Regions from separate parts of the Variovorax sp. P2_H12 genome, predicted to be linked through region 1. Evidence: predicted binding sites of a transcription regulator. Region 1 holds the regulator's gene; each other region holds the start of a gene.
The links. Region 1 encodes LexA, which represses DNA repair genes until DNA is damaged. Its sites were predicted from a motif close to ACTGTATNNNNATACAGT; they were not measured.

Region 1 (4,483 bases):
TTGACGATGTTGGTGGGGTTGCCCTTGATGAAGCTGACGACGTTGTCGAAAGCCTGGCCGAAGTACATCTCGTAGCTGTCCTGCTCGACGTAGCCGATGTGCGGCGTGCAGATGCAGTTCTCGAGACGCAGCAGCGCATGGCCCTGCAGCGGCGGCTCGCTCTCGAAGACGTCGATCGCCGCCAGCCCGGGGCGGCCGCGGTTCAGTGCCGCCAGCAGCGCATCCTGCTCGACCAGTTCGGCGCGCGAGGTGTTGACGAACAATGCGGTCGGCTTCATGCGCGAGAGATCCTCGAGCGTGACCAGGCCCCGCGTCTCGTCGGTCAGCCGCAGATGCACCGACAGCACGTCGGCCGCGGCAAAGAAGGTCTCGCGGTCGGACGCCACCTGGAAGCCGTCGGAGCGTGCCTTGGCACAACTCTGTTCGCGGCCCCAGATCACGACCTGCATGCCGAATGCCTGGCCGTAGCGCGCCACCAACTGGCCGATGCGCCCATAGCCCCAGATGCACAGCGTCTTGCCCTTGAGCACCGAGCCGAGACCGAAATTCGGTGGCATCGAGGCCGATTTGAGGCCCGCCTGCTGCCAGGCGCCATGTTTCAGGTTGCTGATGTACTGCGGCAGCCGGCGCATCGCGGCCATGATCAGGGCCCAGGTCAGTTCGGCCGGTGCAAGTGGCGAGCCCGAGCCCTCGGCCACGGCGATGCCCTGCTCGGTGCAGGCGTTGACGTCGACATGGCTGCCGACCCGGCCGGTCTGCGAGATCAGCTTGAGCTTGGGCAGCTTCTCGATCAGTTGCCTGGAGATCTGGGTGCGCTCGCGGATCAACACGATCACATCGGCGTCCTTCAGGCGCACCGAGAGTTGGCCAATGCCCTTGACCGTGTTGGTGTAGACCTTGGCCGCATAGGCGTCGAGCTTGGAGGCGCAGCTCAGCTTGCGCACCGCATCCTGATAGTCGTCGAGGATCACAATGTTCATGGCGTGCCATTGTGCCTCGCACGACCGGGATGCTGTGTCGGCGTATCTCGACTTGTCTGCTGCGTCGGCCCGGATTGCCGGCGCCTGCTCGACGCCGGCGTCCGCCTCGCGGGCGGGCTCAGTGCATGTGGGCTGGCCGGGGCGTGGCCTCGGCGGCCTCCAGCGCCACCAGGCGGTCGAGCTCCGCACACACATCCGCCATGCGGCCCGAGATCACCACACGACCGGCGGCCCGGCCCGGCTGTTGCGCATCGACCGTCCGGACGACGCGCAGGGGGCGTGCCGGCGCACCTGCAGCTGCCGGAGCGCCCTGGCGAAGCCCGCAGCTGGGACGAACGCCGACGTAGCGCAGGCCCGATGACATCGTGCGGCCCGGACGGCGCCGTGGCATCCAGCGGTTGGCCAGCGACTGCAGCGGCGTCAGAAGATCAGCAATGCTGAGGAGAGCGATTCCCATGTGAACTCCAGAAAAATCAGAGGTTGAACACAGGCAGGATTGCTTTCATCGGCCTCGACAGGGTGATGGCTCTTCGCGCCATACGCCCGCCACCTGTTGCGGCCGGATCGGGTGCGCATGCGTGACCGCAGGCGCGGAACTGGCCCTTACATCAGCATCGTGTTGCGGATCAGGCCGACCGCCAGGCCTTCGATTTCGAAGGGCTCGCCGGGCTGGACCACGATCGTGGGGTAGTCGGGGTTCTCGGCGTGCAGCTCGATGACCTGCTTGTTGCGCTTGAGGCGCTTGACCGTGACTTCGTCTCCCAGCCGCGCCACGACGATCTGGCCGTTGCGGGCTTCCTTGGTGGCCTGGACCGCCAGCAGGTCGCCGTCCATGATTCCGGCGTCGCGCATGGACATGCCGCGCACCTTGAGCAGGTAGTCGGGTTGGCGCTGGAAGAGGGTGTTCTCGACGTAGTAGGTCTTGTCGACGTGTTCCTGGGCGAGGATCGGCGATCCGGCGGCGACGCGGCCGATCAGCGGCAATGCCAGCTGTGCCATGCCCGGCAGGGAGAGCGAGAACTGGTTGTTGCGGGATTCGTTGAGGGAGCGCAGTGCGTCGCCCTTGAGCCGGATGCCACGCGAGGTGCCGCTCACGAGCTCGATGACACCCTTGCGCGCCAGCGCCTGGAGATGCTCTTCGGCTGCGTTGGCCGACTTGAACCCCAGTTCGGCGGCGATCTCGGCCCGCGTGGGGGGCGCACCGGTGCGTGCGATGGCGCTCTGGATCAGATCCAGAATCTGCTGCTGGCGGGCTGTAAGCTTGACTGCGAACTGCATGGTGACTCCTGACGGGGTACTGGCTAAACGTCCAGTACCTGTATTTTTAACCAGTTTTGAAAAGTTGGCAAGCCATGGACCCCATCTCCGTGAACCGTGAGCGCCGCGTGATCGTCCTGGGCACCGGCGGCACCATCGCCGGACGTGCCGGCACTGCGAGCGACAACATCGGCTACACCGCCGGCGAGGTCGGCGTCGCCGATCTGCTGCACGGCATCGACGCTCCTGCTGGCATCGGGCTGGAGGCCGAGCAGGTGTCGCAGGTCGACAGCAAGGACATGGGCGTCGCCATCTGGCGGGCGCTGGCGCAGCGCTGCGCCCACTGGCTCGCAGAGCGAGATGTGGCGGGCATCGTCATCACGCACGGGACCGACACGCTGGAAGAAACCGCGTTCTTCCTCCAGTCGGTGCTGGCGCCTTCGAAGCCGGTGGTCCTGACCTGCGCGATGCGGCCGGCCAGCGCCCTTGCACCCGACGGACCACAGAACCTGCGCGATGCCATCGTCGTCGCCGCGACGCCGCACGCATGCGGCGTGGTCGCCGTCTGCGCGGGGACCGTTCACGGCGCCCTCGAGGTCCGGAAGGTCCATACCTACAGGCTCGATGCCTTCGATTCGGGCGATGCCGGCCCGCTGGCCTATGTCGAGGAAGGCACGGTGCGCCTGCTCAGGTGCTGGCCGGCAGGCGACCCGGCCGCTCGAGCCGTCTTCGATCGCATGGCGGGCGCGGCGACCTGGCCCCGCGTGGAGATCCTCGCGAGCCACGCCGAAGCGCGCGGCACCCTCGTCGATGCGCTGCTCGAGGAGCGCCGGCGCGGCGCCGTCGAGCCGGTGCAGGGGATCGTGCTGGCCGCGACCGGCAACGGCACGCTGCACCACGCGCTGGAAGCCGCGGCGCTTCGGGCGCAGGCCGAGGGCGTGGCGGTGGTGCGCGCGACGCGCTGCGCCGAAGGGCGGATCCTGCCGAGACCCGACCAGCGCCTGCGCGACGCCGGGGCGCTGAGTCCGGTCAAGGCGCGGATCGCGCTGATGCTCGAACTGCTGGCGAGCGGCCCGGCCGCCTGACCCCATGCTCGACGCGCTGCGCACGATTCCTTGGGCCTATCCGGCGCTCGAGGTCGCGCACATCGTCGGCATCGCGCTGCTCCTGGGCAATCTGGTGGCGCTCGAGGTTCGGGTGTTCGGCCGTGTGGCCGCCTTGCCGATCATGGGGCTGGCCAGGCTGTCGCTGACCATCGCGCTGACAGGCTTCGCGCTCGCGGCAGCCAGCGGATCTCTGATGTTCGCCACCCAGCCCGCAGAGCTGCTCGCCAACCGCGTGTTTCTGGTGAAGATGGGGCTGTTGCTCGTGGCCGGCTGCAACGCGCTGTGGTTCCACGGCCGCCGCTCGCTGGCGAAACTTGACTGGCTGGCGCGGATACAGATGTTGTCGTCCACTGCGATCTGGCTGGCCGTCGTGTTCTGCGGCCGCTGGATCGCCTACTGAGCGAAAGGAGCCCCCTGCATGAAACGTCGCAGCCTGATGTTCGCCGTTGCAGCGCTGCCCGCAGCGATGCCGTTCGCCTGGGCCCACCACGGATGGAGCAGTTTCGACCAGGACCGGCCGCTCTACCTGGAAGGCAAGGTGGTGAGCGCGCGCTGGCAGAACCCGCACGCCGAGCTGGTGATCGAAGTACCGCCCGACCTCAAGACGCCCGGCGACCTGTCGAAACGCGAATTGCCGGCGCAAAGCGCCCCGGTCGACGGCCCCGGCCTGCTGGCGAAGGCCACGGTGCCGCGCCGCAAGGACCGTCAGTGGGAGCTCGAGCTGGCGCCGCTGACGCGGATGGAGGCCTGGAAGGTGCGCGAGATCCAGCCGGGGACCACCGTCTCGGCCGTCGGTTTCGGCACCAAGGACGAGAAGGGCGACGCCGTGATGCGGGTCGAGTACCTGTTCGTCGACGGCAAGGCCTACGGGCTGCGCTCCAGCCCGGCCTGATCAGCTGATCAGGGCGGCGAGCGCGCGCTGGGTGATGTCGTCGACGCTGCCGACGCCGCTGATCGCGCGGTATTTGGGCGCCGCAGTCGGGTCGGCCTTGGCCCAGTCGGAGTAGTAGTCGACCAGCGGACGCGTCTGCTGGCTGTAGACCTCGAGCCGCTTGCGCACGGTCTCTTCCTTGTCGTCCTCGCGCTGGATCAGGTCCTCGCCCGTGAGGTCGTCCTTGCCCGCGGTCTTCGGCGGATTGA
Region 2 (4,483 bases), on a different contig from region 1:
TGCTGCTCGAGCGCTTCAAGGTCCGCGCGATCGTCTTCACCGGCGTCGCCGGCGGGCTGGCGCCGGGCGTCCGGGTGGGCGACGTGGTGGTCGCCACCAGGCTGCTCCAGCACGACCTCGACGCCTCGCCGATCTTCCCGAGGTACGAGGTGCCGCTGACCGGCCACGCCCGTTTCGCGGTCGACACCGCGATCGGCGATTCGCTCGCGGCGGTGGCCGCCGAGATGCTGCGCGACCCGGTTGGCCTGCTGGGGCCGCAGGTGGTCGAGGACTTCGGCCTGGCCGCGCCGACGGTGCATCGCGGCTTGCTGGTGAGCGGCGACCGCTTCGTCTCGACCGCAGCCGAAAGCGCCGTGCTTCGCCGCGACCTGCCCGACGCGCTGGCGGTCGAGATGGAGGGCGCCGCGGTGGCCCAGGTGTGCCACGACTACGGCGTGCCCTTCGCCGCGGTGCGCACCATTTCCGATCGCGCCGACGATGCGGCGCATGGCGACTTCACGCGCTTCGTCTCGGCGGTCGCGAGCCGCTACAGCCTGGCGCTGGTCGATGCCTGGCTGGCGACGCTGCCGCCGCCATAAGAACCAGGCCCGCCCAGGCCACTTTGTTCGGGGCACCCGCGGAACCGGCTCTGCCGGGCCGCTGGGTGCGCCCCTTGAGGGGGAGGCGGCTACACGAAGTGAGCAGGCAACGGGGTGGTCACTTCAACCAGCCGCGCCGGCGGAAGTACCACATCGGGACCAGCGCGCTGGCGATCATCAGCACGATCGCGAAGCCGTAGCCATAGCCCCAGTCGAGCTCGGGCATGAACTTGAAGTTCATGCCGTACACGCTCGCGATCAGGGTCGGCGGCAGCAGCGCCACGCTGGCGACCGAGAAGATCTTGATGGTCTTGTTCTGGTTGATGTTGATGAAGCCGACGGTCGCGGCCATCAGGAAGTTGATCTTCTCGAACAGGAAGGCCGTGTGGTTGTCGAGCGACTCGATGTCGCGCAGGATCTGCCGCGCCTCCTCGAACTGCTCGGCATTCAGCATGCGGCTGCGCATCATGAAGCTGACGGCACGGCGCGTGTCCATCACGTTGCGGCGGATGCGCCCGTTCAAGTCCTCCTGGCGCGCGATCAGGCCGAGCACCTCGCCGGCCAGCTCGTCGCTGACGTTGCCCGACAGCACCTTCTTGCCTGCGGATTCGAGCTCGTCATAGATGTTCTCGAGCGTGTCGGCCGAGTACTCGGCATCGGCGTCGAACAGCTTCAGCAGGACTTCCTTGGCGTCTTCGATCAGCCCCGGCGCCCGCCGCGCGCGCATGCGCAGCAGGCGGAACACCGGCACGTCCTCGTCGTGGATCGAGAACAGCACGCCGCAGCTGCGCAGCTCGGCGTTGTGCTGGTTGAGGATGAAGGCCACGCGCACCGAGCGCGGGTTCTCGTCGTCGTCGATCAGGAAGTCGCTGCGGATGTGCAGTTCGCCGTTGTCTTCCTCGTAGAAGCGAGCCGATTCCTCGATGTCCTCGTCCATCGCGTCTTCGGGGATCGACAGGCCGTAGTACTGCTTGATCCAGCGCTTTTCCTCGACCGTGGGCGATTCGAGATCGACCCAGATCGGCTGGAACTTGGAAAGCTCTTCGAGGGCCTCGATCTCTTCCTGGACGAGGCGGCCGTTGGCAAGCGTGAAGATGTTGAGCATGGGCTCACTCCCGTGAAATGTCTGGCGGTTGGGCGAGGGGTGTGGGCGCTTTCAATTCCCTCGCCGACGACGCGTCAGAGGGGAAGTGAAAGCTGCCGAGACGGGTCGATTTCCATGCGGGAGTCTCCGGTTGCAGCGAGGCGCGATTATGTCATCCGGGCCGTGACGGCGCCGCCCTGAGGCTGGACGGACATACAGTACAGTTGCGGCGATGCAGCGCGTTGAGACACCCACTTCCCCCGGCGCCACGAGCCAGGCCGAACGGCTCGCGGAGGCGCTCGCGAAGCTCAACGACGCGCAGCGCGCCGCGGTGCTGCACGGCGTCGACGCCGCGCTCGACCCCGCGCAGCAGGACCCGCGGCCGCTGCTCGTGATCGCCGGCGCGGGCTCGGGCAAGACCAGCACGCTCGCGCACCGCGTGGCGCACTTGATCGCCGGCGGCGCCGACCCGCAGCGCATCCTGCTCCTGACCTTCTCGCGCCGCGCCGCGCAGGAGATGGAGCGCCGCGCGGGCCAGGTTCTGATGCGCGTGCTGGGGCTGGCTTCGCAGACGCCGCCGGCGCTGCCCTGGGCCGGCACTTTCCACGGCATCGGCGCACGGCTGCTGCGCGAGTACGCGGCGCAGATCGGCCTCGGCGAGAACTTCACCATCCACGACCGCGGCGATGCCGAGGACCTGATGGGGCTGGTGCGCCACGACATCGGCCTGTCCTCCATGGCCCGGCGCTTTCCGCAGAAGGGAACCTGCCTCTCGATCTATTCGCGCACCGTCAACACCTGTGCGCCGCTGGCCCGGGTGCTGAAGGAAGCCTTTCCCTGGTGCGCCGAATGGGAGGGCGAACTGAAGAATCTGTTCGGCGCCTATGTAGCGGCCAAGCAGCAGCAGCAGGTGCTCGACTACGACGACCTGCTGCTGTACTGGGAAGGCATGGTGGCCGAGCCCGCGCTGGCCGCCCAGATCGGCGCGCGCTTCGACCACGTGTTGGTCGACGAATACCAGGACACCAACCTGTTGCAAGCCGCCATCCTGCGCGCTCTCAAGCCCGATGGCCGCGGCCTGACGGTGGTGGGTGACGACGCCCAGTCGATCTATTCCTTCCGCGGCGCGACGGTTCGCAATATCCTCGATTTCCCGCAGCAGTTCGACCGGCCCGCGCGCGTCGTCACGCTGGAGCGCAACTACCGCTCGACGCAGCCGATCCTCGATGTGTCGAACGCCGTGATCGCGGCCGCCGCCGAACGCCATGCCAAGACCCTCTGGACCGACAAGCCCTCGGCCGGACGGCCGCAGCTGGTGCTGGTGCCCGACGAGGCCCAGCAGGCGCGCTTCGTCGCCGAACGCGTGCTCGCGCACCGCGAAGGCGGCCTGGCGCTGAAGTCGCAGGCGGTGCTGTTCCGCACCTCGAGCCACAGCGCCGCGCTCGAGCTGGAACTGGCGCGGCGCAACATTCCTTTCGTGAAGTACGGCGGCCTCAAGTTCCTCGAGGCCGCCCACGTGAAGGACCTGCTCGCGGTGCTGCGCTTCGCGCAGAACCCGCGTGGCCGAATGGCCGGCTTTCGCGTCACGCAGATGATCCCGGGTATCGGCCCGGTCACCTCGACGCGCCTGCTCGATGCGATGGCCGAGGCCGCCGATCCCGGCGCTGCGGTGCAGGCCTTCGTGCCGCCGGCCGCGGCGCAGGTCGAATGGGCCCGCTTCGCAGCCATCTACGCCGCCCTGCGCGATCCCGCGCTCGCTTGGCCGGCCGACATGGATCTCGCGCTGCAGTGGTATGTCCCGCATCTGGAGCGCCTGCACGACGATGCCGGCCTGCGCCGCGGCGATGTCGAGCAACTCGCGCGGCTGGCCGCCGGCTATGCCTCGCGCGAGCGCTTCCTGACCGAACTCACGCTGGATCCGCCCGAGGCCACCAGCGACCGGCCCGGACCGCCGCTGCTCGACGAGGACTACCTGATCCTCTCGACCATCCATTCGGCCAAGGGGCAGGAGTGGAGCTCGGTCCACGTGCTGAACGTGGTCGACGGCTGCATCCCGGCCGACGTGGCGCAGGGCGCCCTCGAACTCGAGGAGGAGCGCCGGCTGCTCTATGTCGCGATGACCCGCGCCCGCGACCACCTGCACCTGCTGGTGCCGCAGCGCTTCTACGTCACGCAGCAGGCGGTGCGCGGCGACCGCCACCTCTATGCCGGCCGCACGCGCTTCATCACCGCGGCCGATGCCGAGCTTTTCGAACGCCAGACCTGGCCGCCGCCGCCCGAGCGCGCGCCGCACGTGCCGCCGCCGGCCGCCACGATCGACCTCCTGAGCCGGATGCGGGCCAGCTGGCGCTGACCGGAAGCCCTTCAACTCGCGGGGTCGCTGGCGTTTGGGGCGGACCTGGGTTTGCTTCCAGTCGATCGGCTGCGGCTGCGTGCCCCGGGGCTTGCAAGCTATCAAATCGATAGCGTCTGACAAAGTTCCCTTGATCTGGCGCAGAGCCCTGGCACAGAGGGATTGCAATTCGATGACAGCATGGGCATAGTGAACCGAACCCTCTCGCTTCCCCCCTCTTTTCTTCTCGTCCCTTCCCCTCATCCCCCTCTCGTTTCCCCCGGCTACGCCTTTGTTTCCAGAGGCGCGGCTATTTCCCCCAACCGTCAATTCCAGGAGGTCATTCATGAATCTGACGATCAGCGGTCATCACCTCGACGTCACACCTGCTTTGCGCAACTACGTTACGAGCAAGCTGGACCGGATCACCCGGCATTTCGACCAGGTGGTCGATGTCAAGGTGATTCTCACGGTGGAAAAGCAGAAGGA
Region 3 (4,483 bases), on a different contig from region 1:
TTCGGCTTCCCCGAGCTCATGGCCGGGCATGCGGATGCGGTGGCCAAGGCCGAGCGCGTGGCCAACCCCGGCTGCTACGCCACCGGTGCGATCGCCATCGTGCGTCCGCTGGTCGACGCCGGGCTGCTGCCGCCGGACTTCCCCATCGCCCTGCCCTCGGTCAGCGGCTATTCGGGCGGCGGCCGGACCATGATCGAGGCCTACGAAAAAGGCGAGGCGCCGCTGTTCGAGACCTACGCGCTGGGGCTCAAGCACAAGCACATCCCCGAGATCATGAAGTACACCGGCCTGACCCGCCGGCCGGTCTTCATCCCCTCGGTCGGCAACTTCAAGCAGGGCATGCTGGTGCAGCTGCCGCTGCACCTGGACGACCTGCCCGACCGCCCGACCGCGGCGCACCTGCACGATGCGCTGGCCGCGCACTACGCGAAGAGCAATACGCCGGAACGGTTCGTGAAGGTGCTGCCGCCCACGGCCGACGGCAAGATCGACGCGCTGGCGCTCAACGACACCAACGAACTCGAGATCCGCGTGTTCCCGAACGAGGACCATCGGCATGCGGTGGTCATCGCGCGGCTGGACAACCTGGGCAAGGGCGCCAGCGGCGCCGCGGTGCAGAACCTGAAACTGATGTTGAATATCTAGCTCGCCCCCAGGTTGCCCGCACTTCGTGTCGGGCACCCACCCCCTACCGGGGGCAACACCAGCGGCCCGGCGAAGCCGGTTCCACGGTAGAAATGTTGCTCGCCCCCAGGTTGGGCTCACTGCGTGTAGCCCGCCCACCCCCTACCGGGGGCAACACCAGCGGCCCGGCAAAGCCGGTTCCGCGGTGTTTCACCAACAAGGCCGGGCTGCGCCGGCCTATTCTTCGGGGTCGTGCCGCAGGACCTTGGCCACGATGGCACCGGCGAATCCCCTCGCCATCAGGAACCGAACTTGGCGGGCACGTTCGGTCGCATCCTGCGGCAGCGCGCCGAAGCGGCGCTTCCAGACTTCGAGCGCGCGATCGAACTCGCTGCCCTGCAGGCCGGCGACCGCCTCGGCCACCGCCTCGGGGGCGATGCCCTTGTGCAGCAATTCCTGGCGCACACGCGCCGCGCCCATGCGGGCCGCGCGCTGGTGCAGCACCGACTGCACCACCCTCGCCTCGCTGATGAAATCCTTGGCGGCCAGCTCGTCGAGGGCCCGGGCCAGGGTGCCGGGCTCTTCCTCGTATTTCTTGAGCTTGCGCTCGAGTTCGGCGCGCGAATGCTCGCGCTGGCTCAGGAGGCGCAGGGCGCGCCCCTTGAGCGACGGCGCACTGAAAGCCATGGCGGCCGGGTTACTTCTTGTCGGCCTTCTCGGCCTTCTCGGCCTTCTCGGCCTTCTCGGGCTTGTCGGCCTTCTCGACCGCCGCGTCGACGTTCGCCACCGCCTCGGCCAGCAGCGGAATGCCCAGCGATTCGCGCACCTTGTTCTCGATCTCGCGCGACAGCTCGGGGTTCTCGCGCAGGAATTCGCGCGCGTTGTCGCGGCCCTGGCCGATCTTCTCGCCGTTGTAGGCGTACCAGGCGCCGGACTTGTCGACGATCTTGGCATTGACGCCCATGTCGATGATCTCGCCTTCGCGGCTGATGCCCTCGCCGAACAGGATGTCGAACTCGGCCGTCTTGAAGGGCGGGCTGACCTTGTTCTTGACCACCTTGACCTTGGTCTCGTTGCCGATCGCCTCGTCGCCCTTCTTGATGGTGCCGATGCGGCGGATGTCCAGCCGCACCGAGGCGTAGAACTTCAGCGCATTGCCGCCGGTGGTGGTTTCGGGCGAGCCGAACATCACGCCGATCTTCATGCGGATCTGGTTGATGAAGATGACCATGCAGTTGGTCTTCTTGATCGTGGCGGTGAGCTTGCGCAGCGCCTGGCTCATCAGGCGGGCCTGCAGGCCGGGCAGCGAGTCGCCCATCTCGCCTTCGATTTCGGCCTTGGGGGTGAGCGCGGCGACCGAGTCGACGACGATCAGGTCGACCGCACCCGAGCGCACCAGCGAATCGACGATCTCGAGCGCCTGCTCGCCGGTGTCGGGCTGGCTGATCAGCAGGTCGGACAGGTTGACGCCGAGCTTCTGGGCATATTGCACGTCGAGCGCATGCTCGGCATCGACGAAGGCGCAGGTGCCGGCCTGGCGTTGCATCTCGGCGATGACCTGCAGGGTGAGCGTGGTCTTGCCCGAGGATTCAGGACCGTAGATCTCGATCACGCGGCCGCGCGGCAGGCCGCCGACGCCGAGCGCGATGTCCAGGCCCAGCGAGCCGGTGGATACCACCTGGATGTCTTCCAGCGCCTCGCCTTCGCCGAGCCGCATGATCGTGCCCTTGCCGAACTGCTTTTCGATCTGGGCCAGCGCGGCCTGGAGGGCCTTGGCCTTTTCGCTGTTGGCGACCGAGATGCTTGCGCCTTTGACGACTGCGTCCATGTGAGAACTCCTTGAATATCAACGGGTTGCGGGAAATTCATCCCGCTGCTTTTAATTACAGGCTGGATGCTTGAACAGTAGTGTAGGGGCGGATTGATCCAGAAAAATCCAATTTTTGATCAGTTTGCTTTACTATCGACTGTCATGTCCGGCACGCAATTTCCGATCGACCACGACGCCTGGCGCCAGACCCACCTGGGCCGCCTGCTGGGCCACGCGATGCGGCGCTTCGACGAGCGGGTGCTGGCGCTGATGGCGCATGACGCCGGGGCGCCGCTGGCGCTGTCGAACCTCGCGGCGCGCGCGCAGGTGAGCGCCGCCCACATCCACATCACGCGCCATCTGGCGCGCGACGGCTCGCGGCTGACCGAACTGGCCGAGCGGGCCGGCATGACCAAGCAGGCGATGGGCGCCCTGGTCGACCAGTGCGAGGCCTGGGGGCTGGTGCAGCGCGGGCCCGATCCGCTCGATGCCAGGGCGCGGCGGGTGCTGTTCACCACCGACGGCCTGGCCTGGCTCGAGGCCTTCCGCAGCGCCGTGGCGCAGGCCGAGGAGGAATTCCGCGCCAGCGTCGGCAGCGAGATCGCCACCGTGGTAACCATTGGACTCGAGGCGTACACGGCGGCCTAGAATCTGAAGGGGCTTGGCGCGACCAAGTCCAGGAACCCCGCGGAACCGGCTCCGCCGGGCCGCTGGGGTTGCCCCCGGAGAGGGGGTGCAGAGCCACACGAAGTGGGCGAGGCTGGGGGTGAGCCTAGGATGCGAATACTGATTGCAGAAGATGACCAGGTTCTGGCCGATGCCCTGCTGCGCAGCCTGCGCACCTCGGGTTCGGCGGTCGACCACGTCGCGACCGGCTCGCAGGCCGATGCCGCGCTGATGACCAACCGGGAGTTCGACCTGCTGATTCTCGACCTCGGCCTGCCCAACATGCATGGCCTCGAGATCCTCAAGCGGCTGCGCGCCCGCGGCTCGCAGCTGCCGGTGCTGGTGCTGACCGCGGCCGACAGCGTCGAGGAACGGGTCAAGGGCCTGGACTACGGCGCCGACGACTACATGGCCAAGCCCTTCTCGCTGCAGGAACTCGAGGCGCGGGTGCGCGCCCTCACGCGGCGTGGCATGGGCGGCACCAGCAACGCGATCAAGCACGGCCCGCTGGTCTACGACCAGGCCGGCCGGGTCGCGACCTTCGACGGCAAGATGCTCGAGCTGTCGGCGCGCGAGCTCGGTCTGCTCGAGGTGCTGCTGCAGCGCGCCGGACGGCTGGTGAGCAAGGACCAGCTCGTCGAGCGCCTGTGCGAATGGGGCGAGGAGGTGAGCCTCAATGCGATCGAGGTCTACATCCACCGCCTGCGCAAGAAGATCGAGAAGGGGCCGGTGCGCATCGCCACGGTGCGCGGGCTCGGCTATTGCCTCGAAAAGATCCCCTCGTAGCCGGCCCCGCTCCGTCCGGCCAGACGCTTGGTAAAACTCTTTCAGCGCGCGCAGCGCTCTCTCTTCGGCGAGATCCTCGACTGGATGCTCACGCCGCTGCTGCTGCTGGTGCCGGTCAGCATCGGCGTCACCTGGCTGGTGGCGCAGGGCATCGCGAACGCGCCCTTCGACCGGGCGCTGGAATCCAACATCCAGACCCTGGCCCGGCTGGTCGACGCGGACAACGGCCAGATCAAGTTCGTGCTGCCGCAGCCGGCGCGCGAGATCCTCGGCAGCGACGACATCGACCAGGTCTACTACCAGCTGCTCGACGGCCACGGCACGCTGCTGAGCGGCGAGCGCGACGTGCCGTTCCCGGGCACGGACGACCCGCCGGTGCCGGGCGTGGTCTACCTGCGCGACGGCCAGATGCACGGCCGCCAGGTGCGGATCGCCTCGCTCTGGGTCGCCGGCAGCACGCCCGACGCGCCGTTCGCGCTGCTGCAGGTGGCCGAGACCCGCGAGAAGCAGTCGGTGCTGGCCACCGAGATCATCAAGGGCGTGCTGCTGCCGCAATTCGCGATCCTGCCGCTGGCGGTGCTGCTGATCTGGCTGGCG

Region 2: a site for LexA is predicted at 1,865-1,882, ahead of AC1DYK_RS30320 (ATP-dependent helicase). Genes of this name have one in related genera too.
Region 3: a site for LexA is predicted at 2,514-2,531, ahead of recA (recombinase RecA). Genes of this name have one in related genera too.

The regions. Positions count from the first base shown of each region.
Region 1 is NZ_JBFUFO010000024.1:118-4,600, reverse strand. Features, by position in the region: gene AC1DYK_RS18455 (D-2-hydroxyacid dehydrogenase family protein) at 1-980, opposite strand, end outside; gene AC1DYK_RS18450 (hypothetical protein) at 1,099-1,437, opposite strand; gene lexA (transcriptional repressor LexA) at 1,584-2,258, opposite strand; gene AC1DYK_RS18440 (asparaginase) at 2,333-3,322, shown strand; gene AC1DYK_RS18435 (hypothetical protein) at 3,327-3,743, shown strand; gene AC1DYK_RS18430 (DUF6152 family protein) at 3,762-4,235, shown strand; partial or broken gene AC1DYK_RS18425 (nucleoside monophosphate kinase) at 4,236-4,483, opposite strand, start outside.
Region 2 is NZ_JBFUFO010000050.1:51,971-56,453, reverse strand. Features, by position in the region: gene AC1DYK_RS30330 (5'-methylthioadenosine/adenosylhomocysteine nucleosidase) at 1-578, shown strand, start outside; gene corA (magnesium/cobalt transporter CorA) at 697-1,683, opposite strand; gene AC1DYK_RS30320 (ATP-dependent helicase) at 1,895-4,015, shown strand; gene hpf (ribosome hibernation-promoting factor, HPF/YfiA family) at 4,341-4,483, shown strand, end outside.
Region 3 is NZ_JBFUFO010000004.1:136,728-141,210, forward strand. Features, by position in the region: gene argC (N-acetyl-gamma-glutamyl-phosphate reductase) at 1-645, shown strand, start outside; gene recX (recombination regulator RecX) at 862-1,311, opposite strand; gene recA (recombinase RecA) at 1,322-2,452, opposite strand; gene AC1DYK_RS04240 (MarR family winged helix-turn-helix transcriptional regulator) at 2,597-3,082, shown strand; gene AC1DYK_RS04245 (response regulator) at 3,212-3,886, shown strand; gene AC1DYK_RS04250 (sensor histidine kinase N-terminal domain-containing protein) at 3,971-4,483, shown strand, end outside.